DNA from 4 places in the Nocardia sputorum genome. Region 3 is predicted to be linked to each of the others. Evidence: riboswitches for the same ligand, from Rfam matches in the RefSeq annotation. Region 3 holds a riboswitch; each other region holds the start of a gene.
What was found. A riboswitch is a leader RNA that binds a small molecule or an ion and turns the genes downstream of it on or off. The one in region 3 is predicted to bind S-adenosylmethionine.

Region 1 (5,657 bases), 1.0 Mb from region 3:
CGTCACCGACGCCAGATCGTGGTAATCCAACCCGGCCCGGCGCAACTTCGGCTCCGACAGATCGAACCCCAACGGCTCGATCAGATGCAGATGACACCCGGTCCCCGCGACCAACCGGATCGCGTTGCCGGTATTCGGCGGAATGCACGGCTCGTGGAACATCAGATGGAACACGGGTGTCAGTCAATCAGGTCTCTCGGCCCGGCCTCAGCCGAAGCTGCCCGTGCTCGGCTTGCCGACCACGTCGACGGTGACGATGTCCGTCGTCGCGGTGTAGCCCTCGCGGGGATCGCCGGTGGGCCGTTCCCAGGCGCACGCGCCACGCACGCGCATCTGCCCGGCGGGCAGGGACCCGTTGCCGAGCGACGTCTGAACCATCTTGCCGTAGGCGATGGCGAACGACGTGGGGTTGTTGCCGCCGAAGATCTCCCCGGTGTCGTCGTTGTACACCCAGCACACACCCTCGGCGTTGGGGTTGTGGAATTTCGCCGACACGGTTCCGGGCACCGAGAAGACCTCTTCGAGCACCGGAGCCGACAGCGGAGGCGTCGCGGTCGCGGTGGCGCCGGAACCCAGCGCCACCGGAAGTGCGGCGAGCGCGAGAAGGGGGAGTCGTCGAAGGATCATGATCGAGATGATGCCAGCTCACCGGCCCTGGCCATATTTCGTGGCCCAGCAGTGTTCCTCGGGCGATCGCGGCGACGCTTCGCGCGCAATCGTCACTGCCGAGGCGCTGACCTGCTGCGGCTGCCCGCTGCCGGTCGGTGGCGGGTGCGTCTGCAAGAATCGGGGCGTGACCGATGCCGACACGCCTGTCGCCGGGCGACGCAGTCCGGGGGCGGAGTTCTTGCGTTCCCATCTGCCGATGGTGGTTGTGACGCTGGTCATCGTGGTGGCGGTGGTGTTCGTCGCGTCCGATCGGTGGCGGCGCGGGGCGTTCTTCTTCGGTGGGGCGACGTTGCTGGCGGCGGCGTTCCGGCTGTGCCTGCCGACCGCGCGGGTGGGGCTGCTGGCGGTGCGCAGCAAGCCCTTCGACGTCGGCGCGCTGACCCTGCTCGGGTCGAGCATCCTGTTTCTCGCCGCCACGATCAACACGCTCGGCGTCGGCTGAGACTTGGGCGACCGGGCCCGGCCGGGCCGCCCTAGCGATCAGTGGGCAGCGGGATATCGCTCGGCGAAGACCGTTCGCTCCCGCGGGCGGCGGCCGGGGTGCGGTGGGACGGTGTCGCTGTAGCCGACGGTGACCAGCACCGCGATGGCGAGATCGTCGCGATCGCCGATGCCGATGGCTTGTTTCACCAGCGCGGGGTCCCAGCCGTTCATCGGCGCCGAGGCCAAGCCGAGGCCGGTGGCGGCGAGCATCGCGTAGGTGGCGGCGATCATCGCGTTCTTGACGGCGTTCTCCCGCAGCAGCCCGTGCCGCTCCAGTGCCAAGTACTCGGCGCGCGTGTCGAACATGGCGGTGAACTCGGCGTTCCACGCGCCGTTGCGGCCGGCCAGTTCGGCGATGTCGGCGTTGGCCGCTCGCCAGGCGGCGGCATCGGCGACGAAGACCAGCACCACCGGCGCTTCCTTCGGCTGCGGCTGGCCGAACGCCGCCTCCGACAGCGCGGCGCGGCCGGATTCACTCGTCACCACCACGATCGACCGGTCCTGCATGTTCCACGCGCTCGGCGCTTGCATCGCCAGCTCGAGCAACTCCTCGATCAGCTCGGGCGCCACCGGGTCCGGGCGGTAGTGCCGTACCGTGCGACGCCCACGGATCGCGTCGGCCACCGAAAGTGTTTGCGTTTCCATATTTCTAACTATCGGAGAGTCACACTCCAATAGGAAGAAGGCACTGATAAGTGCGCTACACTCCGATAGGTGTCCACCTTCGTCGCAAGTTCCGGCCTGCCCTCCGACGTGTACTCCGCGAAGTGCCCGACGCGGGAGGTTCTCGACCACATCGCGGGCAAGTGGACGGTGCTCATCATCGACGCGCTCGCCGACGGCACCCTGCGCTACACCGACCTGCGCCACCGCATCGAGGGGATCTCGCAGAAGATGCTGACGCAGACGTTGCGGCAATTGGAGAACGACGGATTCGTCACCCGCACGGTGCATCCCACCGTCCCGCCGCGGGTGGACTACACGCTCACCGAACTCGGCCACAGTCTGCGCACGCCGATCGCCGCGCTGCGGGAATGGATCGAAACCAACATCAACCAGATCGAAGCCGCGCGGCGGGGCGCGGCGCTCTGAGCACAAGGCGACGCGGACGGCGCTCGGAACGCCGCCGGGCACTGTTCGGCGCTGGGCGGCCGGGCGGAACCGCTCAGCGTTCGGGCCGCACCACGTCCCGGGCCAGGCGCATGGTCTCGGTCAGCAGCTTCGACACCGCCGCCGCTTCGGTGAGGAATCCGTCGTGCCCGTCGCGTGAGTGCACGACGTCCAGCCCATCGCAGCCGGGCAGCAGATCGGCGAGTTCCTGCTGGGTCCGCAGCGGGTACAGCCGGTCGGAGTCGACGCCGCCGACCACGCACGGCACCGGCGTCGCCGCGAGCGCCGCCTCGATGCCGCCCCGGCCGCGACCGACGTCGTGGCGGTTCATCGCTTCGGTCAGCAGCACGTAGGTGGCGGGATCGAAACGCTTACAGAGCTTTTCGGCCTGGTGGTCCAGGTAGCTCTGCACAGCGTAGCGGCCGCCGTGCCACGGGTCCTCGTCGTCCTGCGGCTTGTTCTCGAACCGGTGATCCAGCTCGAATTCGGTGCGGTAGGTCAGGTGCGCGATCCGGCGGGCCAGGGCCATGCCCGTCGTCGGGGCACGGCCGGTGCCGTGATAGTCGCCGCCCTGCCAGTCCGGATCGGCCTTGATCGCCGCGATCTGGGTGGTCTGGGTGCCGATCTGGTCGGCGGTGGCGCGGGCGCCGACCGCGAGCACCAGTGCTGCGGCGACCCGCTCCGGCGACCCCACCATCCACTCGAGCACCCGCATGCCGCCCATCGACCCGCCGACAACGGCGGCGAGCCGCTCGATGCCGAGCAGGTCGAACAGAGCCGCCTCGGCGGTCACCTGATCGCGAATGGATATTTCGGGAAATCTTGCGCCCCAGGGCTTTCCGTCCGGGGCGAGGCTGGAGGGCCCGGTGCTGCCCTTGCAGCCGCCGAGCACGTTCGTCGCGATCACGCACCATTCATCGGTGTCCAGCGGCGCACCAGGTCCGACCATGCCGTCCCACCAGCCGGGCATCGGGTGCACGTCGTCGGGCTTTCCGACGACGTGTGAGTCGCCGGTCAGCGCGTGTTCGACCAGCACGACGTTGTCCAGGCCGGGCGAGAGCTCGCCCCAGCGCTGCACCGCCAAGTGGACGTCCGGGATCACCGCGCCATTCTCCAGTCGCACGTCCCCGATGGCGATGGTGCCGAGCCGCCCATCCGGGGGCGGCAGGGCGACGCCGGAGGTCCGTGCGCTCGCTTCGGTGCCCACGGTCACGTCGCCGCCGTCGCGAAACCGGCGTGTGTATCCGCGATGTCCACGCTGCGGAAAGACCACTGCGCGGGCTCGGCCCCGGGCGCGGTGAATTCACTCATGGTTTGCTCCCAAGCAGGTGTTCGCCGGTACAGCAGGGGTTAGCGGTGTGTGGGTGACGAACAACAACACATGCCGGCGACCTCCTGTTACGCGCTTGCTCCCGGCTTTCGGGAGCCAGGTCATCACCCGGAGCACCCCACCGCGGCTGGAGGGTTGCCGACCAGCGAGCCGGGGCTTGGCGCTGGTACTCATGACCTGCCCGGCATCATAACCGGCGGGCGGTCAGCGCTCGAAATCCTCCACCGAACTCACTGGTCCGCGGCGTTCTGCGCCCCGCAGCAGGCGCGGACGAACTCGTCGTAGGCCTCGGTGAACGCGGCGCGCCCCGCCCTGGCCGCGGCCGACAGGTCCTCGTCCAGGAATGTGTCGTCCGAGCATTCCATGCCGATGTGGCCGATCAGTTGCCAGGTGCCGACGATGAGCCGCACGGGACGCGCGTCGGGTGTGGTGCCCAGACGCTCGGCGACCACCGCCGCGATCGCGGTGTTCTTGTCGTCGGCGTGTTCCATGCTGCGCGCGCTGACCGAAGGGCTGCTGCGCAGGATGCGCTGTATCTGCTGGAACTGCCGGAACGACAGCGGATCGGCATCGCCGGCCTCGGCGGCCCGATCGACCACGTGCAGGAAGGCCGTGCGCAGCGCCTCGAGTTCGTTGCCCGTGCGGGGCAGCTCGCGCAGCGTCTCGGCGATGGTGCGGCCGAAGTCCTGGACCGGCCCGAGGACGATGTCCTCCTTGTTGTCGAAATAGCGATTGATCGTGCGCGGTGAGACGTCCGCCACGTGGGCGATCTGCTCGATCGTGGTCGCGTCGAAGCCCTGCGTATCGCACAGATCCAAGGCGGCCGCGATGATGCGCAACCTCGTCTGCTGCTTTTTGCGTTCGCGCAGCCCTGTGGTCGGTGGGGCGCTCGCGGCGCGGTCGGCCGCTGCGCTCGCGCCCATCGGCGCCGATGACTCGAGCATGTCCCCATGCTAACGCAACCTGCTGTTTTCCTGTCCTTAACGGTCAAATGTCGTAATGCGACATTTTTCTCTTGACGACAAATGTCGCTCGATGACAGGATGGCTCGGACGACGAAGACGAGGAGATGACCGTGACGGAAACGGCAACGGCGGTGCAGGCGCCGCGGACAGCGGCCGGTTCGGCGCGCTGGCTCGCGCTGGCAGTGATCGCATTGGCCCAGCTCATGGTGGTGCTGGACGCCACCATCGTGACCATCTCGCTGCCGTTCGCGCAGCGTGATCTCGACATCAGCGACGGCAACCGGCAATGGATGCTCACCGCCTACACGCTGATCTTCGGCGGCTTGCTGCTGCTGGGCGGCAGGTTGGCCGATTACCTCGGCCGGCGCCGCATCTTCATCATCGGCCTGATCGGTTTCGCGGGCGCTTCGGCGCTGGCCGGTCTCGCGCAGAACGGCGCGGAACTGTTCGCCGGGCGCGCGTTGCAAGGCGCGTTCGCCGCGCTGCTCGCCCCGGCGGCGCTCTCGCTGCTGTCGGTGACCTTCACCGAACCGGGTGAGCGGGCCACCGCGTTCGGCGTGTTCGCGGGTATCTCCGCGGGTGGTGCGGCGCTCGGCCTGATCGCGGGCGGCGCGCTCACCGAATACGCCTCCTGGCGCTGGTGCTTGCTGGTCAACACCCCGATCGCGCTCATCGCGCTGTTCGGTGCGCTGGCCTGGGTCGCCAAGGACGTGCCCGCGCCGCGCAGCGGGGGATACGACGTGCCCGGTGCCGTCACGGTGACGCTCGGCCTGATCGCCATCGTGTACGGCTTCAGCCGCGCCGCCGACGACGGCTGGCTGGCCGGCAGCACCCTCGCGCTGCTCGTCGCCGGGCTGGTCCTGCTCGCCGCCTTCGTCGCGATCGAACGGCGCTCGTCGAACCCGCTGCTGCCGCTGCACATTCCGGGTGAGATCAACCGGGGCGGCGCGTTCCTCGCCGCGCTGCTCATCCCGATCGCGATGTTCGCGATGTTCCTGTTCCTGAGCTACTACTTCCAGATCACGCTGGGCTACTCCGCGCTGAAGGCGGGCTTCGCGTTCCTGCCGTTCCCGGCGGGCATCGCGATCTCGGCGGGTGTC
Region 2 (5,657 bases), 1.7 Mb from region 3:
GCACGACGCCGTCGGTCAGGCCGATGGTGGCCCGGCCTTCGGGGCCCATGGCGCGGTGTGTCGTGGTGGCGGGATGCGTGATCAGGGACTTGGCGTCACCGAGGTTGTTGGAGATGTCGACGATGCGCAACCGGTTGAGCACTTCGAACGCACGCTTCTTCGCCTGGTCTTCGGGCGCGTTCAGTTCGAAGGTGACCACGGTGCCGCCCCCGCTCATCTGGCCGGTGGCCAGCGCGTGCTGCGGATGTGATTCCAGGAACGGGTAGCGCACCCAGCTGACGGCCGGGTTGCTCTCCAGGAAGCGGGCGATGCGCAAGGCGGACTCGGTCGAATGGCGGACCCGCAGCGGCATCGTCTCCAGGCCCTTGAGCAGCGTCCACGCGTTGAACGGGCTCAGCGCCGGACCGGTGTGGCGCATCAGCGTTTTCACCGGGCCGTCGATGTAGTCCGCGGCGCCGAGGATCGCGCCGCCGAGCACGCGGCCCTGTCCGTCGATGTGCTTGGTGCCCGAGTAGACCACCACATCGGCGCCGAGCTCGAAGCCGCGTTGCAGCAGCGGAGTGGCGAACACGTTGTCCAGCACGACTTTCGCGCCCGCCGCGTGCGCCAGCTCGGTCACCCGGCGCACGTCGACCAAGGTCTGCATCGGATTGGCCGGTGTCTCGAAGAACACCGCCTGGGTGGGCACCGACAGCGCCTGTTCCCACTGGTCGAGGTCCTCGCCGTCGACGAAGACGGTCTCCACGCCCCAGCGCGGCAGGATCTCGTTGCACACCACGAAGCACGAACCGAACAGGCTGCGCGCGGCGACGAGCCGGTCGCCCGCGCCCAGCAACGCGCCCAGCGCGGTGAACACCGCGGACATGCCGCTGGCGGTGGCGAAGCACGCCTCGGCGCCGTCGAGCAGGCGCATCCGCTCCTCGAACATGGCCACCGTCGGGTTGCCGTAGCGGGAGTAGACGAAGTGTTCGACCTCGCCGGTGAACGCCGCCTCGGCGGCCTCGGCGCTCTCGTAGACGAAGCCGGAGGTCAGATAGAGCGCCTCGGCGGTCTCCTCGAAGCCGGAGCGCCGCAGCCCGCCGCGCACGCCCAGCGTCGCGGGACCGACGCCGTCGGGCAGCGGCTTGTCGAACGCGCCACCGGTGATCACGACTGCCGCCAGGGCAGTCCGAGGGCACGCCAGCCCGCGCCGCCGCGATGCCCGAACTCGTCGAGCGGACCCTCGAAGCCCTCGAGCACGTTGTAGGAGGTGCGGTAACCCGCCGAGGTGGCGGTGATCGCCGCGCCAACCGAACGCTGACCGGAGCGACAGAGGAAGACGACGGGAGCGTCGGGGTCGTGACCGTCGAGCGCCTGCTTCAACTGCTCGACGAACGCCTCGTTGCGCGCGCCGGTGGAGTCGACCCATTCGATCAGCACGGTCGGCCGGTCGATCGAGCTCGTGTCGGGGACGCCGACGAACTTCCATTCCGCTTCCGTCCGCACGTCCACCAGGACGGCTTCGGGATTGTCCCGCAGCAGCTCCCACGCCTGCTGCGGAGTGATGTCACCGGCATAACTCATGTGCACCTCCTGCGAATCCGCACTTGCCGCGCCCGGGACCGAGGCGCCGCCAGGTCGTCACCCGGAGCACCCCACCGCGGAGGAGGGTTGCCGACCAGCAATGCCGGGGCTTGACACTGGTTCTCATGACCTTCGACTGAGATTGCACCGACCCGGGTCACCCTGTCAAACGCCGGCCAGGACGGCGCGAAGGCTCAGGTGCAGACCAGCCACTTGTCGCCGGACCTGGTGAGATTCCAGGTCGACGTCGCCTCCCGGCCGCCCACCGTCGTGGTCACCGTCGCCTTCCCGCGGTCGCCGTCCACCATGGGGTTGTCGATTTTCGTGATCTCGACCGGCTTTCCGGTGCCGTCCTGGCCGGCCAGCGGCGAGCGGCTCGCGTCGAAACCCTGGCACGCGGTGCCGGGCGGCGGCACGACGTCGCTGCGGTTCGAACCGTCGACGAAGTTGCGGACGGCCGCCGCGATGCGCTCGGACTCTGTGACATTTTTCTCAGCGGGCGACAGCACACCGCCCAGCACGATCGCGATCAACACGATGGCCGCCACCACCGCGGCCGCCACGAACGGGACCACCGAGCGCTTGTCGGTCTGATCGACCCGGATGATCTCGTCCTCCGGCTGCTGTTCGGTCATGACTCGATGATCCCTGGTCGGCGCGGGTATCCAGCGCTCGGCCCCCGGCTGGAACCGCGGCGGACGGCATGCGGATCTCGTCGGCCGCGATAGGCCGCACCCGAGCGGGTAAGCGACGATTGTGGCTTTCGACGGCATTCGCCGAGTCCACGCACCGACGCGGGACGGCATCGACCATCCCGATAGAATCGCGGGACGGCGGCCTGCTGTCATAGCGAATCGGCAGCTCTTCGCCGCGGCGAACGGAGCACCGTGCAGCTACGAGCCGGCATCGCCGGCGTCCGCACCGGACGGGTGCGAGAGAGCCGGTGCGTCAACTTAGCCTAAGCTAAGCCTGACGTCCTTAATTGTTTCGACCATAAAGGTGCGCGTAAAGAGATGACCGAACAGAGTGCAGCCCGCCCGCTCCGCATCGCGATCGTGGGCGCCGGACCGGCCGGGATCTACGCCGCCGACGCGTTGATGAAGTCGGACGCCGAGGTGAGCATCGACCTGTTCGAGCGCATGCCCGCCCCGTTCGGGCTGATCCGCTACGGCGTCGCGCCCGACCACCCGCGCATCAAGGGCATCATCACCGCCCTGCACAAGGTGCTGGACAAGCCGCAGGTTCGCCTGCTCGGCAACATCGACTACGGCACCGACATCACCCTCGACGACCTGCGCGCGTTCTACGACGCGGTGATCTTCTCCACCGGCGCCAACGCCGACCGCGCACTGCCTATCCCCGGCATCGATCTGGACGGTTCCTTCGGCGCCGCCGACTTCGTCTCCTGGTACGACGGCCACCCCGACGTCCCCCGCACCTGGCCGCTGGACGCGGAGAAGGTCGCCGTACTCGGCGTGGGCAACGTCGCCCTCGACGTCGCGCGCGTGCTGGCCAAGACTGGTGACGAACTGCTGCCGACGGAGATCCCGCCGAACGTCTACAAGGGCCTGAAGGCCAACAAGGCCGTCGAGGTCCACGTCTTCGGCCGTCGGGGCCCCGCGCAGGCCAAGTTCACCCCGCTGGAACTGCGCGAACTCGACCACTCGCCCACCATCGAGGTGATCGTCGATCCCGAGGACATCGACTACGACGAGGGCTCCGAGGCCGCGCGGCGCCATTCCAAGCAGGTCGACATGGTCGCCAACACCCTCGAGCAGTGGGCCATCCGCGACGTCGGCGACCGGCCGCACAAGCTGTTCCTGCACTTCTTCGAGTCTCCCGCCGAGGTGCTGGGCGAGAACGGCAAGGTCGTCGGCCTGCGCACCGAGCGCACCCAGCTCGACGGCACCGGCAACGTCAAGGGCACCGGCGTGTTCAAGGACTGGGACGTGCAGGCGGTGTACCGCGCCGTCGGTTACCTGTCGCAGAACCTGACCAACCTGCCGTTCGACGACCAGGCGGGCACCGTGCCGAACGAAGCGGGCCGCGTGCTCGCCGACGAGAACGCCGACGGCCCCGCGCGCTACCTGCCCGCCACGTACGTCACCGGCTGGATCAAGCGCGGCCCGGTCGGCCTGATCGGCCACACCAAGGGCGACGCCAACGAGACCATCGCCTGCCTGCTGGACGACGCTCCGAACTTCACCCCGGCCGAGCGGCCCGAGCCCGAGGCCGTCACCGAGTTCCTGGAGAGCAAGGGCATCCCGTTCACCACCTGGGCCGGCTGGTACCGCCTCGACGCGCACGAGCGTTCCCTCGGCGAACCCGAGGGCCGCGAGCGCGTCAAGGTCGTCGAGCGCGAGGACATGCTGCGCGCGAGCGAACCGCACAAGGTCTGATCACACCGCAGCGCCACACTCCGCTGCCATCGCCACACCCCCGCTGTGGCAGCGGAAAATTCGACCCTGAGGCATTCTGTACAAGTGTTCGATGCCCACCTGCACATCTTCGACCCGCGGTTTCCGCTGGCCGAGAACGAGGGCTACCTGCCCGACCCGTTCACCATCGCCGATTACCGCAAGCGCATGTCGCGGTACGACGTCGCCGGCGGCGCGGTGGTCAGCGGGTCGTTCCAGGGAACGGACCAGAGCTACCTGAAGGCCGCGCTCGCCGAGCTCGGCGAGGGCTGGGTCGGCGTCACCCGGCTCGACCTGGACGCCACCGACGAGGAGATCCTCGAACTCGACCGCATCGGCGTCCGCGCGCTGCGGTTCAACCTCAAGCGGGCGGCCACCGACATCACCGGGATGACGTTGCAGGCGCTGCGCGCGTACGACCTGGCAGGCTGGCACGTCGAGGTCTACATCGACGGCACGATGCTGGCCTCGCTGCAACCGGTCATCTCCAAGCTGCCCGCGCTGTCGGTCGACCATCTGGGCATGTCGGAGGAAGGGTTGCCGTTCCTGCTCGACCTCGTCGACCGCGGAGCCAAGGTCAAGGCGACCGGTTTCGGCCGGGTCGCGATGAACGTCGCCGACACGCTGCGCCGCATCCACGCGGTGAACCCCGAAGCCCTCATGTTCGGCACCGATCTGCCCGGTACCCGCGCCGGACGCCCGTTCCGGGACTCGGATGTCGATTTGCTCTGTGACGTGGTGGGCACCGACATGCACGCGGTCCTGGAGGACAACGCGCGCGCGTTCTACCGGCTGCCCGCCCGCGAGCGCGTCGTCCGCGACGATCCGGCCCCCACGCTGCCGCTGTACCGCCCGGAACCGCCGACGCTGCGGCTGCGCCGCGACGAATTGCCGGAAAGCCAGGCGGGCGACACGATTCCGTTTCCCGCCATCGATCGGTAGCGCTCAGACCGCGAAGACACCGGCGAGCCAGACGCCGGTGGCCAGCAACGCGCCGAAGAGTTCGATCAGCATGGACAGGCCGACGCCCTTCAACGCGTGCACCGTCGCCTGCCACGCCTGCCGGTTGGCGCGCAGCCGCTGGAATTCCGAAAGGTAGACGCCGAGAACGAACCCCAGGAACAGGCCGATCACCGGGATCACGAAGAAGCCGACGACGCCGAGCACCGCGCCGAGGAAGAGCGACCGATTCGACACCCCCGCGTCCTTCATCCTGCGGCCGGGCCAGGTGTATTTGACGACGCCGGAAATCACCAGTAGCAGCGCGCTGATCGCGAAAACCGTCCAGGCCGTGGCGCCTCCGGTCAGGAAAGCCCAGACGGCGATGGCCGCGAAGATCAGGATGACACCGGGCAGGATCGGCACCACGATCCCGACCAGGCCGACCAGGATCGCGAGACCGGCGAGAAGGTTGTACCACCCCTGATCAGACAGCGCTTCCACACGTGCAGCCTAGAGGCGGGCACCGGCCCGGGCGAGCCGTAACGGCGCGGCGTTATTGTCATACTGTCAATACACCCCTCCCGGTCCCGTCCGGGAGGACGCACCGGCCACCGGTGCGCTGGATCAACGACGAACCGAGGTAGGGCGTGAGTACTCCATCCACCGCCGAGCAGGGCCCGCTCGCGGGCATCAAGGTCATCGAGTTGGCCGGCATCGGCCCTGGCCCGCACGCCG
Region 3 (5,657 bases):
GCCGGGCGCGGCCGAATCACTGCCGCAGGCGGCCACAGTGGTGGCCGCGGCGAGCGCGCCGGCCAGCGCGACGATTCGGTGGCGGGTTCGGGTCACGGGGCAACTCCAGATACTTCGGGGCGGGCGAACTGCTCGCCCTGGGCGGGGTGTCATCGGCTCACCGTTTCTTCGGCAGGCCGGGCGGGTTGATCCGCGATTCGGTGACCGTCTCGCTCTGCAGGCCCCAGCGGTCGATCACCTGCTGATAGGTGCCGTGCTCGATGGCGTAGGCCAGCGCGTGCTGCACGGCGGTGATCAGCCCGTTGTCCTTCTTGGTGAGCACCGCGATCTCGCCTTGCAACGCCTCGCCCGCGCCGGAGAAGGTGCCCACGATCCTGGTCTGCTTCGCGGTGGCCGCGTGGTAGATCGCGGTCGGGTTGGGGCCGAGGTAGCCGTCCAGCCGCTGCGAGGCCAGCGCCAGGTAGTAGTCGGTGACCTGCTGGAAGTAGGCGATGTCGATCGGCGGCAGGCCCTCGGCCCGGTTCTGCTCGTTCCACTTCACCAGCAGCTGCTCCTGGTTGGTGCCGCTGCCGACGCCGATCCGCTTGCCCGCCAGGCTCCTCCGGTCCTTGTACTCCAGCTTGCTCTGGATCGGCACCTCCAGCGCGACGTTGTCCCTGCGGTAGGTCGCGAAGTCGTACTTCTCCTTGCGTTCCTCGGTGACGGTGACGTTGGAGATGAACGCGTCCACCTCGCCGGAGTCCACCCGCACGAAGTTCTGCGACCAATCGGCCACCCGCGCATCCAGTTTCAGGCCGAGGATGTCGGCGATCAGCGAGGCGAAGTCGACCTCGGAACCGACCACGGTCTTGTCGTCGGTGGCGTAGAACCGCAGCGGCGGCGCGGCGCCGGACGCGCCGGTCACGATCAGCGTGCCGCGGTCGCGGATCGCCTGCGGCACTTCGGCGGCGATGGCGTCGACCTCGGCGGCCCGGACGCGACCGGACTGGGCGGGGGAGAGGTCGAAGGTGATCGAACCGGCGGGCTGCGCGGCGTTGTCCGCCTCGGGTTCGGTGCAGCCGGTGGCCAGCAGCGCGACCGCCGTCGCGGCGGCGGTGACCAGGGCGGAGAACTTCATCGGGAACCTGTTCATCAGCGGACTCGGGAAAGGAAAGCGCGGGTGCGCGGGTGTTCGGGGTGATCGAGGACGGCCGAGGGCGGCCCCTGCTCGACGATGACGCCCTCGTCCAGGAACACCACGGTGTCGGCGACCTCACGGGCGAAACCGATCTCGTGGGTGACGATCACCAGGGCGGTGCCGCCGTGCGCGAGATCGCGGATCACGTCGAGCACCTCGCCGACCAGTTCCGGGTCCAGGGCGGAGGTGGGCTCGTCGAACAGGATCACGCGCGGCCGCAGCGCCAGCGCGCGGGCGATCGCCACCCGCTGCTGCTGTCCGCCCGACAGCGTGCGCGGATACGCGCCGGCCAGCTGTCCGATGCCGACCCGCTCCAGCAGGCGGTGCGCCTCGCGCTCCACCTCGGCCCGGTCCCGCCGTTGCGCGGAAAGCGGGGCCAGCGTGACGTTTTCCAGGACGGTCAGGTGTGGGAACAGATTGAACTGCTGGAAGACGAAGCCGATCCGCGAACGCTGCTTGCGCACCTCGCGATCGGGCAGCGCGTGCAGGCGGTCGCGGCGCAGCCGGTAGCCGATCAGTTCCCCGTCGATGTGCACGGTGCCCGCGTCGAGGGTCTCCAGGTGGTTCACCACGCGCAGCAGCGTCGACTTACCGGAGCCCGACGGGCCGATGACGGCGACCACCTCGCCGGAGCGCACGGTGAGATCGATGCCGCGCAGCACCGGATGCGCGCCGTAGGATTTGCGCACGCCGCGGACCTCGACGGCGGGTGTGGCGCTCATCGGGTGGCTCCGCGCGGTGCGGCGGGACCGGCCTCGGCGACCTCGCGCAGCTTCCGCCAGGCGCGTTGCAGCGGAGTCGGCGGCGGCGTGCGGTGCGCCCCCTTGGCGTAGTGGCGCTCGATGTAGTGCTGCGCCACCGACAGCACGGTGGTGAGCACGATGTACCAGACCGTCGCGACCATCAGCAGCGGCACGACTCGCCCATTGCGTCCGTAGATCACCTGGACCTGGTAGAACAGTTCGGCGATCGCCATCACCGACACGATCGAGGTGCCCTTGAACAGGCTGATCACCTCGTTGGTCGCGTTCGGCAGGATCGAGCGCATGGCCTGCGGCGCCACCACCGTGCGGAACTGCCGCAGCCGGGTAATCCCCAGCGCGGCGGCGGCTTCCAGCTGGCCGGCGTCCACCGCGATGAATCCGGCCCGGATGATCTCGGCCGAATAGGCCGCCTGGTGCAGGGCCAAGCCGATCACGGCGGCGGTGAAACCGCTGATCACCCCGTTCACCTCGAAAGTGAACAGCGTGGGCCCGAACGGCACGCCGATCGAGAGGGTCTGATACAGGTAGGCGATGTTGAACCAGAACAGCAGCTGCACGATCAGCGGGATCGAACGGAACGCCCAGATGTAGACCCACGAGATCACGCGCAGCACGGGATTGTTCGACAACCGGGCGATCGCCAGGGCGGTGCCCAGCAGAAAGCCGAGCGCGGTGCCCCAGACGGTCAGCTCCAAGGTGACCCGCAACGCCGACAGCACCGACCTCGCCGTGATGTACTGCGCGAAGGTCGGCCAGTCCCAGCCGGGATTGGTAGCCAGACCGTGCGCGAACTGGGCGAGCAGGATCAGCGCGACGGCGCTGACCACCCAGCGCCACGGGTGCCGGGTCTTGGCCACGGTGGGCGTCGCGCCGGAATCGGCGGGCACGGGCACGGGGACGGGGGCGCCGATCGGGTCCGCTTCGGTGTGCGTGACGGTTTCGGGGGCGGCGTCAGGTGCCGTGGACGCACTCACGACGGGTCCTCGATGATCACTTCGGTTCCTCCATCGGTCCCGGCGGAAGCACCCGCACCCGATGACCGGGGGGTTGCTGCGACGTCGACGAGCCAGGTCTCTCGGTCGCTCTGGATGGTTGGCGCCGACCCCCGGCGACGGATGTCGGAGGCGAGCCGAATCATGATGCCCAGCAAGGGAAGCCTGGAACAAGAGAAGTAATCAGCGTGAGCGTAGACCTTGTCGACGCCGATGCCTCGGATCCTTGTAGTAACCAGGGATGCGCTGCTCGCTCGTGGGCGGCGTGGGCCCGGGCGCCTCGCGGAGGGCGAGTGCGCGGCGGCGGGAATCCGGCGGCCCGATGCAGCATACGGCTATCGCCGGGGCTGGGGAACGCCGGTCGGCCGAGCGGAAGTCCGTTCCGGGCAAACAGGACTCGCCAAGAAATTGCTATGCCCAATCCAGGCTGTTGGAGGCGTTTGCCGGAGTACTGTGCCCCTCGATCGTTCCGCCGATGAGGAGGTTTCGTGACCATATTGCGCCGTCTGACCCAGTTGTCCGCTGTCGCGACCAGTTCCATCGCCTTCGCGCTCGCCGGCCCGGCCACCGCGTTCGCGGCTCCGGATGCCACGATTCCCGCGTTCTCCGAGCACTCCGTGCCGGTCGCCGCCCCAGGTGACCTGTTCGGCGCCTACCAAGCCGCGATCGACGCGCTGCGCGCGCTCGGTATCCAGCCCTTCGCCTATCCGAGCGCGTCGGCGTTCTGTCTCGACAACACCACGGCCGGTCTGGCGCCTGCCGTGGCGGGCGCCATTCCGGGGCCCTGGCCGAAGAACAGCGTGCAGATTCCCGGCCAGGATCTCAGCGCCGTCAAAGCGGGGCAGGCCATGTTCACCTTCGTGCCCTACGGTCTCGGGCCGGACGGCTCGAACACCGGAGGCATGCAGGTGGCCTGGCTCAACCTGAGCACCGGCCGCGGCGGCACGGCCGCCATGGGGCCGCTGCCGGAGGTCGCCCGCTCGATGATTCCCGCGGCTGTTCCCGCGGACCTGCGGCCCACGGCCGAGCAGGCCATCCGGGACTTCCTCGTCGCGTCCCTCCCGATGGGTGGGGTGCGCGCGGTCCCGGTGGACACCGGCAAGGGCACCGTTCTCGCCGCGGTCTTCGGCACGGTGCAGAACGGCGCGAAGTCGTGCATGTTCTTGCCGACGGTCGGAATCACCGCGGTGCCGTGAGTTCCGCCGGCCGCGGCGCGGTCGCTCAGGTGAGCGAACGACCTTTCCAGCGCGCCGTGCCGCGGCGGCGGGCCCGATGCGAACGCGCCCACAGCAGCAGATAGGCCGCCACCGACACCGGATGCGCCACGGCGGCCGCGACATCCGCGCGGCTCAAGGGGCCGCCGGTTTCGGTCGAGCGGGCCAGCAGCCGCCCGGCGACGGCGGCGAGCCAGCCGATCAGGCCGATCCGGCGGACCGCGCCCCGGCCGACTACCGTCGCCACGGGCGGCACCCAATAGGCAATGGCCGCAACGAGTCCCACCGCCGCTCCACCCGCAATCGTGCCGTCGTAGGCCGACCACAGCCAACGGGTGTAGCCCGCGTCCACTTCGGCCGCACCGCGATACATCCTGGTGCGCGCCAGCCCTCCCGCGGCCGCCAGCACGGTGGAATGACCGGCTCGCCGCAGCGTACGGGCGATGTCGAGGTCTTCGGTGACGCTCCCGGCCACCGTCGTGTGACCGCCCACCGCGCGGTAGGCGGCGTTGTCGAACACGAGAAACTGGCCGCAGGCCACCGCCGTCGCGGGCCGCAGGCTCCGGTCGGCCACGGCCATCGGCAACGTCGAGGCCCACGACCAGCACAGCAGGGGCTGCACGACGGCCTCCGCCACGGATGCGGCCACTTGCAGAGGCCACGGGGAGACCAGCGCGGCTCGTCCTGCGCGCAGCGCGCCGACCGCCGCCGCGAGCGCGTGCGGCGCCAGCCGCACGTCGGCGTCCAAGAAGATCAGCACCGGCGTGAACACGTCCTCGGCCAGACGGACGCAGGCCGCGGCCTTCCCGGTCCAGCCGGGGACGGGGTCGGACTCGGTGCGCAGCAGGGTGAAGCGCGGGTCGTCGTCGATCGCCGCGCGGGCGGCGGCGCCGGTGCCGTCGGAGGAGGCGTCGTCGAGGATGCGCACCGCCAGGCGGGGTACGCCCACCTGAGCGCGCAGATCGGCGATCAGATCGGGCAGCCGGTCGGCTTCGTTCCGCGCGGGAACGCAGACGGTGACCGGCTCGATCACTGTCGTCGGGGTATCCGGCAACCGCCGCACGGTGATTCGGTTGTATAGCGCGAGGCCCGCGCCGAGCACCGCCACCGCGGTGGCGGTGCTGGGCAGAATCGAGTTCGCACGCAACGTCTTCGGCAGGTCGGCATGCACCATGGGGGTCACGCTATCCCGGCACACCGCCCCGCCGCTCAGCGATTCTGCGTCACCGAGCGCCACCAGCGGCTCAGCGAGAAGCCGACTTCCGGCGCGCCGGGCGCCGCGGGATTGCGGTCCATGTACGCCATCGCGGCGACGATGGCGGCCACCGCCAGCGTGATGCCGCCCGCGATGCCCGCCCAGCCCGCGAACGAGCGGGTGTTCGGGTCGGCGTAGCTGACCTCGGCGTGCAGCTTGGAGACCTCACCGGACGGCAGCTTCCAGGAGACGACGTTGTCGCCCTCGCGGTTGCCGTTGGTCTTGGCGACGCGCGCCGGGAACGCGACGGTGAAC
Region 4 (5,657 bases), 2.6 Mb from region 3:
GATCCGGATCGGCCATCGACCGTCCAACCGTGCGGCGCAGGCGACGACCGTGGCTTCCGTAGGGCCATAGGTATTCCACACCTCGCGCGCCGAATCGCCGTTGCCCGCCAGACGCTCGGCGAGTTCCGGCGGGACGGCCTCGCCGCCGAAGATGAGCAGCCGCACCGCCTCCAGGGCCTCGACCGGCCAGGTCGCCGCCAGGGTCGGGACGGTCGAGACCACGCTGATCTCCCGCCGCACCAGCCAGGGACCGAGATCCGCGCCGGTGCGCACCAACTCGCGCGGAGCAGGCACCAGACAGGCGCCGTTGCGCCAGGCCAGCCACATCTCCTCGCAGGACGCGTCGAACGCGACCGACAGCCCCGCGAGCACCCGGTCACCGGGACCGATCGGAGCGTCGCGGAGAAACAGGTCGGCTTCGGCGTCGACGAAGGCGGCCGCGTTGCGATGGGTGACGGCAACGCCTTTCGGCGTGCCGGTGGAACCGGAGGTGAAGATGATCCAGGCGTCGTCGCCGGGGCTGGGCAGCGTCGACCAGGTCTGCTCGCGCTGCTGCTCGGCCGCGCGGATACCCGCGGCCGTGGTCTCGATGCCCGCCACAGTCACGATCGCGGTGACCTGCGCCTCGCCGAAGACCAGCTGCGCGCGCTCGTCCGGGTCGTCCGCGTCGACCGGCACGTACGCGGCGCCGGAGTACAGGACGGCGAGGATGGTCACGTAGAGCCCGCGGGTGCCCGACGGCATGCGCACGCCGACCCGATCGCCCGGTCGCACGCCCGCCGTGGCGAGACGCGCCATGGTCTTCTCGATCTCGACGACCAGCTCCAGATAGGTCAGCACCACGTCGCCGTCGTCGATGGCGGGGGCATCGGGATGGGCGAGCGCCGTCGCGGTCAGGATGTCGACGAGCGTCCTCGGTCCTGGTGCGCGGTCGCCGCGCGACAACGGGCGCGCCGGCGCGTCGACGTCTGTCTCGAGCATGGTGCTCTGCGCACCTCCCATCGACTTGCCTCACACTTTCGGCGTTGTTGTGCCATATCTGGGTTACCAAAGGGCAAACGCCGCGATGGCCAGTTGTCCACGGTACCCGGGGTTGTCGTCGTCTGTTGTTCACCGGACCGGTCGTCGGATCGACCGGTGCCGTGCTCGTTGTTGCAGGTGGGCCGGGTATTCGCCGCTCACGCAGGGCAACCCGCTGGTCGAGGGATCGTCCTCGCGTTCGCCGGGAGATCGCTGGAGCTGAAGTGTGATTCCGCTCATCGAAGCGGCGCGAACTCCGCCGTGTTGCCGGGCTCGCGGCGGCGTGTTCAACCGGTCGCGGAGGAAGTCCGACCAGGCGTGCGCCGATCGGGTCAGCCCGCCGAAGCAGGCTCGGTGAAGGGCGGCGGGAAGTCACGTCGCGGTATCGCACTCGCCTCGGCCCAGCGGTAACCGGCGAGCGAACCGAGCCGGGTGTGCCTCCGGACGGGTGCCGGTGGCCGAGCGCCGCGCCGCGTCCCGCGGCTCGCGTGTCATCGTGGGGGTGCTTGTAATGGCTCGCGCGCAGTGGTTATCTCCACGCGGTGCTCGTGGGGACTCGGGGTCGAACGTGGTTGACAGTGCCGGGGCGCTTCTGCCACTCTCGGGTCAGGTCATGAGTGCCAGCGCGAAGCCCCGGCTTGCTGGCCGGCAACCCTCCTCCGCGGTGGGGTGCTCCGGGTGACGACCCGGCCGCCGCCCGACCGGGCGCGGCAAGCGCGGACTCGACGAATCATTCGATCGCGGGTCCTCTAGCCGACGGGATTCACGTGATGACTACTGCTGTCGACAACACCTGTGCCGCCCTCGCCCGAGTCTCCGGTGACGAACTGCGCGTGCCCCTGGTGCAGGGCGGAACCGCGACCTACGCCAACTTCGACTACGCGGCGAGCGCACCGGCATTGGCCCAGGTCACCGACCGGGTGCAGCAGCTGCTGCCGTTCTACGCCAGCGTGCATCGCGGCGCGGGCTACGCCTCCCGGATCTCCACCGAGTGCTACGAGGCCGCCCGCGGGTCGGTCTCCCGCTTCCTCGACGCCGCCGACGATCAGGTGGTGGTCTTCACCCGCAACACCACCGACTCGCTGAATCTGCTCGCGTCCTGCGTCCCCGGCGACACCGTGGTGCTCGACATCGAGCACCACGCCAACTTCCTGCCCTGGACCAGGCGGGGCAGGCGCGTCGTGCGGGCCGCGGGCACGGTCGAGGAGACCATCGGCAGGCTGGTCGCCGAACTGTGCAGCAGGCCCGCCGCATTGCTCGCCGTGACCGGTGCGTCGAACGTGACCGGTGAGGTGCTGCCGCTGGAGCGGCTGGCCACCATCGCGCATCAGTGCGGCGCCCGGATCCTCGTGGACGCGGCTCAGCTGGCGCCGCATCGGCGGATCAGTCTGCGCGACACGGGAATCGACTACCTGGCGTTCTCCGGGCACAAGCTCTACGCGCCGTTCGGCGCGGGTGTGCTGGTGGGCAAGCGGGATTGGCTCGATGCGGCGCGGCCCTACCTGGCGGGTGGCGGCGCGGTTCGGGAGGTGCGCACCGACGAGGCCGAATGGGCGCCCGCGCCGCAGCGGCACGAAGCCGGGTCGCCGAACGTGCTCGGCGCCGCCGCGTTGGCCGCCGCCTGTGACGCGCTCGGTGCCATCGACGCCGAAACCCTTGCCGCGCACGAACACCGGCTCGCCGACCGCCTCCGCGACGGCTTGGCCGCGATTCCCGGCGTCCAGCTGTTGCGCATCTGGACCGACAGCCTCGACTCCGTCGGCATCGTCGCGTTCACCCTCGACGACTTCGCCCCCGGCCACGTCGCCGCCTATCTCTCCGCCGAACACGGCATCGGCGTCCGCGACGGTCGCTTCTGCGCCCACCCCCTGCTCACCCGCCTCGGTTTGGACGGCGCGCTGCGCGCCAGCATCGGCCTCGGCACCACCTCCGCCGACGTGGACCGCCTGATCGAGGCGATCGCCACCCTCGCGCGCACGGGCACCACCTGGAATTACGCCACCGAGAACGGTGTCTGGAACCCCACCCCGGAAACGCGCCCCTTCACCTCCACCGCCCCCACCGGCGCGGCCCCCTGCCTGATCGGCTGAGGACGCGCACTCCGCGGGTCAGTCGCCGAGGGCGGTGGGCCGGTAGTAGCGGCCGTTGTAGTACAGCAGTGGTGCGGCGGCGGGCTTCTCGTCGGTGTTGTCGTGGACCCGGGTGACCAAGCCGACGACGAAGGTGTGGTCGCCGATGGGGATCAGCTGGTGCACGGTGGCGCGCAGCCAGATGGGGGTGCCGTGCAGGACCGGTTCGCCGGTGTCGAGGGTGGTCCACAGGCTGCGGTCGGCGAAACGCTCCTCGGCGGTGCGGGAGAACCGGTGGGCCAGGTGCTGCTGGTGTTCGCCGAGGAAGTGGATCACGACGGACGCGGCGTCCAGCATGGCGGACAGGCTGGAGGAGGTGTGCGCGATGTTGAACGACACCAGCGGCGGGTCCAGCGACAGTGAGGCGAAGGAGGTCGCGGTGAAGCCGACCGGCCCCCGTAGCGAAGTCAGCGTGACGACGGTGACACCGGCCGGGTAGTGGCGCATGGAGGCGCGATACTGCTCCGCGGTGATGCCGCTCAGATCATCGGGGACCCGCAGATCCGTTTCGGGTCGTGGTGCGTCGGTCACACCACGAAACTACGCCCCACTCAGGCCCGCGAGTGGCGGCATACGTCGTCCCACGGTCGGCACGCGGCTGGCCGGTGACTTTCCCGCAACGGCAGCGAGGCGCGCCCCTGGCGGCGTCCGGTGTGATTCGCGCGAGTCAGTCGACATCGATGGGGAGTCCCGCCGTGATGCGCAGCAACTCCGGGAACGAGGTCCGGAAGATGGTGTTCGGATGCCCGCCCGCGGCCCAGAGTTCGCGGTGGCGCGCCAGCGCGTTGTCCACCCACGTAGGCAGATTGGTCGGGTGGCCGACCGGTGCGACACCGCCGATCGGCTGGCCGGTCGCTCGGCGCACCATGTCGGCGGAGGCGCGGGTCAGCGTGCCCTCCAGGCGCGCGCCGGTCTTCGCCAAGTCGACTTGATGCGCCCCCGAGACCAGCAGTAGCACCGGGTCGTCGTCGAGCAGGAACACCAGGGACTTCGTGATCGCCCCCACGTCGACGCCGAGCGCTCGCGCGGCGTCCGCGGCGGTATGCGTCGGCTCCGGCTGGGCGACGATGAGACCGTGATGACCTCGGGAGATGAGGGTGTCCGCGACCCGGCAGGCGACCGGTGGCAATGACGACCTGCGCATCTCACCAGGGTAGAGCGAGTGCGGGCGGTATGCCGGGCGAGTCGCGCGGTCCGTTCAGTATTCCGGGTAGCCCTCGGGCGGCCCGAGCATTCCGGCGATCTGCGCGCGGGTGATGCGCGCGAGTTCCGTCACGTCGGGCGCGGAGACCGATTCGTGCGCAACGGCTTCGAAGGCGCGCTCGAGATCGCGCTGGGAGAGTGCGAGCAATTCGACGTCCGCCATGTTCAGCAGTGCGTCGTGATCCGGGTAGGGGCGGGCGTCGGCCAGTCGCTCCGCCCACGTGACATTGCAGCAGCATTCGTACAGTGCGTGAATCGCGCGACCGCGCGGCAATTCGTTGAACCGGTCCAGGCCGATTCCCCGGTGCATCAGCATGAGCTTCTCCGAACCCGATGACTGAGGTTTGCCGATGGGACAATGATCCGTCGTCGCCGTCGCGCGGAACCAGCGCACCGCCGGCGAATTTGCACAGGATTAACACGCTAGGCGATTTTCCCGGCGAGCCCGGCAGCCACGCAGGTCACCGGGTCGGGACACGGGCTCCACTCTGTCTCGATACGCTGTACAAATGACAGATTGGCAGGCTTTCACCGTCGAAACCAAGGATCACGTCGCGCAGGTGACGTTGATCGGCCCCGGCAAGGGCAACGCGATGGGTCCCGACTTCTGGCGCGAGCTGCCGGAGGTGTTCCAGGAGCTGGACGCCGACCCCGAGGTGCGGGCGATCGTGCTGACCGGGTCGGGCAAGCATTTCTCCTACGGCCTGGACCTGCCCGCGATGAGCGGCACGTTCGGCCCGCTGCTGGCCGATCGCGCCCTGGCCGCGCCGCGCACCGACTTCCTCACCGAGGTGCGCAAGATGCAGGCATCGATCACGGCCGTGGCGGACTGCCGCAAGCCGGTGATCGCGGCGGTGTCCGGCTGGTGCATCGGCGGCGGGCTGGACCTCATCGCGGCGGCCGACATCCGCTACGCCAGCGCGGAGGCCAAGTTCAGCCTGCGTGAGGCCAAGGTCGCGATCGTCGCCGACGTGGGCTCGCTGCACCGGCTACCCGGCATCATCGGCGAGGGGCACCTGCGTGAGCTCGCCTACACCGGCAAGGACATCGACGCCGCTCGCGCGGAGAAGATCGGTTTGGTCAACGATGTCCTCCCGGACCAGGAGGCGGCGCTGGACGCGGCGCACGCCACCGCACGCGAGATCGCCGCGAACCCGCCGCTGGTGGTGCCAGGCGTCAAGGACGTGCTGGATCAGCGGCGCAAGGACGAGATCGCCGCTGGACTGCGCTACGTCTCCGCGTGGAATGCCGCGTTCCTGCCCTCGGAGGACCTCACCGAGGCGATCAAGGCCGTCTTCGAGAAGC

Region 1: it holds a riboswitch for S-adenosylmethionine, as region 3 does, so the genes downstream of both, metX (homoserine O-acetyltransferase MetX) here and QMG86_RS22085 (amino acid ABC transporter permease) in region 3, are expected to answer to the same signal.
Region 2: it holds a riboswitch for S-adenosylmethionine, as region 3 does, so the genes downstream of both, QMG86_RS29690 (rhodanese-like domain-containing protein) here and QMG86_RS22085 (amino acid ABC transporter permease) in region 3, are expected to answer to the same signal.
Region 4: it holds a riboswitch for S-adenosylmethionine, as region 3 does, so the genes downstream of both, QMG86_RS00305 (aminotransferase class V-fold PLP-dependent enzyme) here and QMG86_RS22085 (amino acid ABC transporter permease) in region 3, are expected to answer to the same signal.

What each region holds. Positions count from the first base shown of each region.
Region 1 is NZ_AP026978.1:5,920,476-5,926,132, reverse strand. Features, by position in the region: gene QMG86_RS26710 (tRNA (cytidine(34)-2'-O)-methyltransferase) at 1-174, opposite strand, end outside; gene QMG86_RS26705 (hypothetical protein) at 208-627, opposite strand; gene QMG86_RS26700 (DUF3017 domain-containing protein) at 866-1,111, shown strand; gene QMG86_RS26695 (nitroreductase family protein) at 1,150-1,797, opposite strand; gene QMG86_RS26690 (winged helix-turn-helix transcriptional regulator) at 1,867-2,244, shown strand; gene metX (homoserine O-acetyltransferase MetX) at 2,318-3,475, opposite strand; SAM riboswitch class IV at 3,660-3,770, opposite strand; gene QMG86_RS26680 (TetR family transcriptional regulator) at 3,823-4,536, opposite strand; gene QMG86_RS26675 (MFS transporter) at 4,662-5,657, shown strand, end outside.
Region 2 is NZ_AP026978.1:6,574,792-6,580,448, forward strand. Features, by position in the region: gene QMG86_RS29685 (O-succinylhomoserine sulfhydrylase) at 1-1,150, opposite strand, end outside; gene QMG86_RS29690 (rhodanese-like domain-containing protein) at 1,147-1,563, opposite strand; SAM riboswitch class IV at 1,578-1,694, opposite strand; gene QMG86_RS29695 (Rv0361 family membrane protein) at 1,758-2,198, opposite strand; gene QMG86_RS29700 (FAD-dependent oxidoreductase) at 2,577-3,962, shown strand; gene QMG86_RS29705 (amidohydrolase family protein) at 4,047-4,922, shown strand; gene QMG86_RS29710 (DUF456 domain-containing protein) at 4,926-5,423, opposite strand; gene QMG86_RS29715 (CaiB/BaiF CoA transferase family protein) at 5,570-5,657, shown strand, end outside.
Region 3 is NZ_AP026978.1:4,891,570-4,897,226, reverse strand. Features, by position in the region: gene QMG86_RS22100 (ABC transporter substrate-binding protein) at 1-96, opposite strand, end outside; gene QMG86_RS22095 (ABC transporter substrate-binding protein) at 158-1,117, opposite strand; gene QMG86_RS22090 (amino acid ABC transporter ATP-binding protein) at 1,132-1,899, opposite strand; gene QMG86_RS22085 (amino acid ABC transporter permease) at 1,896-2,852, opposite strand; SAM riboswitch class I at 2,943-3,036, opposite strand; gene QMG86_RS22080 (hypothetical protein) at 3,422-4,129, shown strand; gene QMG86_RS22075 (glycosyltransferase family 2 protein) at 4,155-5,321, opposite strand; gene QMG86_RS22070 (LppM family (lipo)protein) at 5,357-5,657, opposite strand, start outside.
Region 4 is NZ_AP026978.1:62,588-68,244, forward strand. Features, by position in the region: gene QMG86_RS00300 (Pls/PosA family non-ribosomal peptide synthetase) at 1-981, opposite strand, end outside; SAM riboswitch class IV at 1,630-1,743, shown strand; gene QMG86_RS00305 (aminotransferase class V-fold PLP-dependent enzyme) at 1,791-3,110, shown strand; gene QMG86_RS00310 (flavin reductase family protein) at 3,129-3,680, opposite strand; gene QMG86_RS00315 (YbaK/EbsC family protein) at 3,817-4,293, opposite strand; gene QMG86_RS33675 (2-oxo-4-hydroxy-4-carboxy-5-ureidoimidazoline decarboxylase) at 4,348-4,668, opposite strand; gene QMG86_RS00325 (crotonase/enoyl-CoA hydratase family protein) at 4,862-5,657, shown strand, end outside.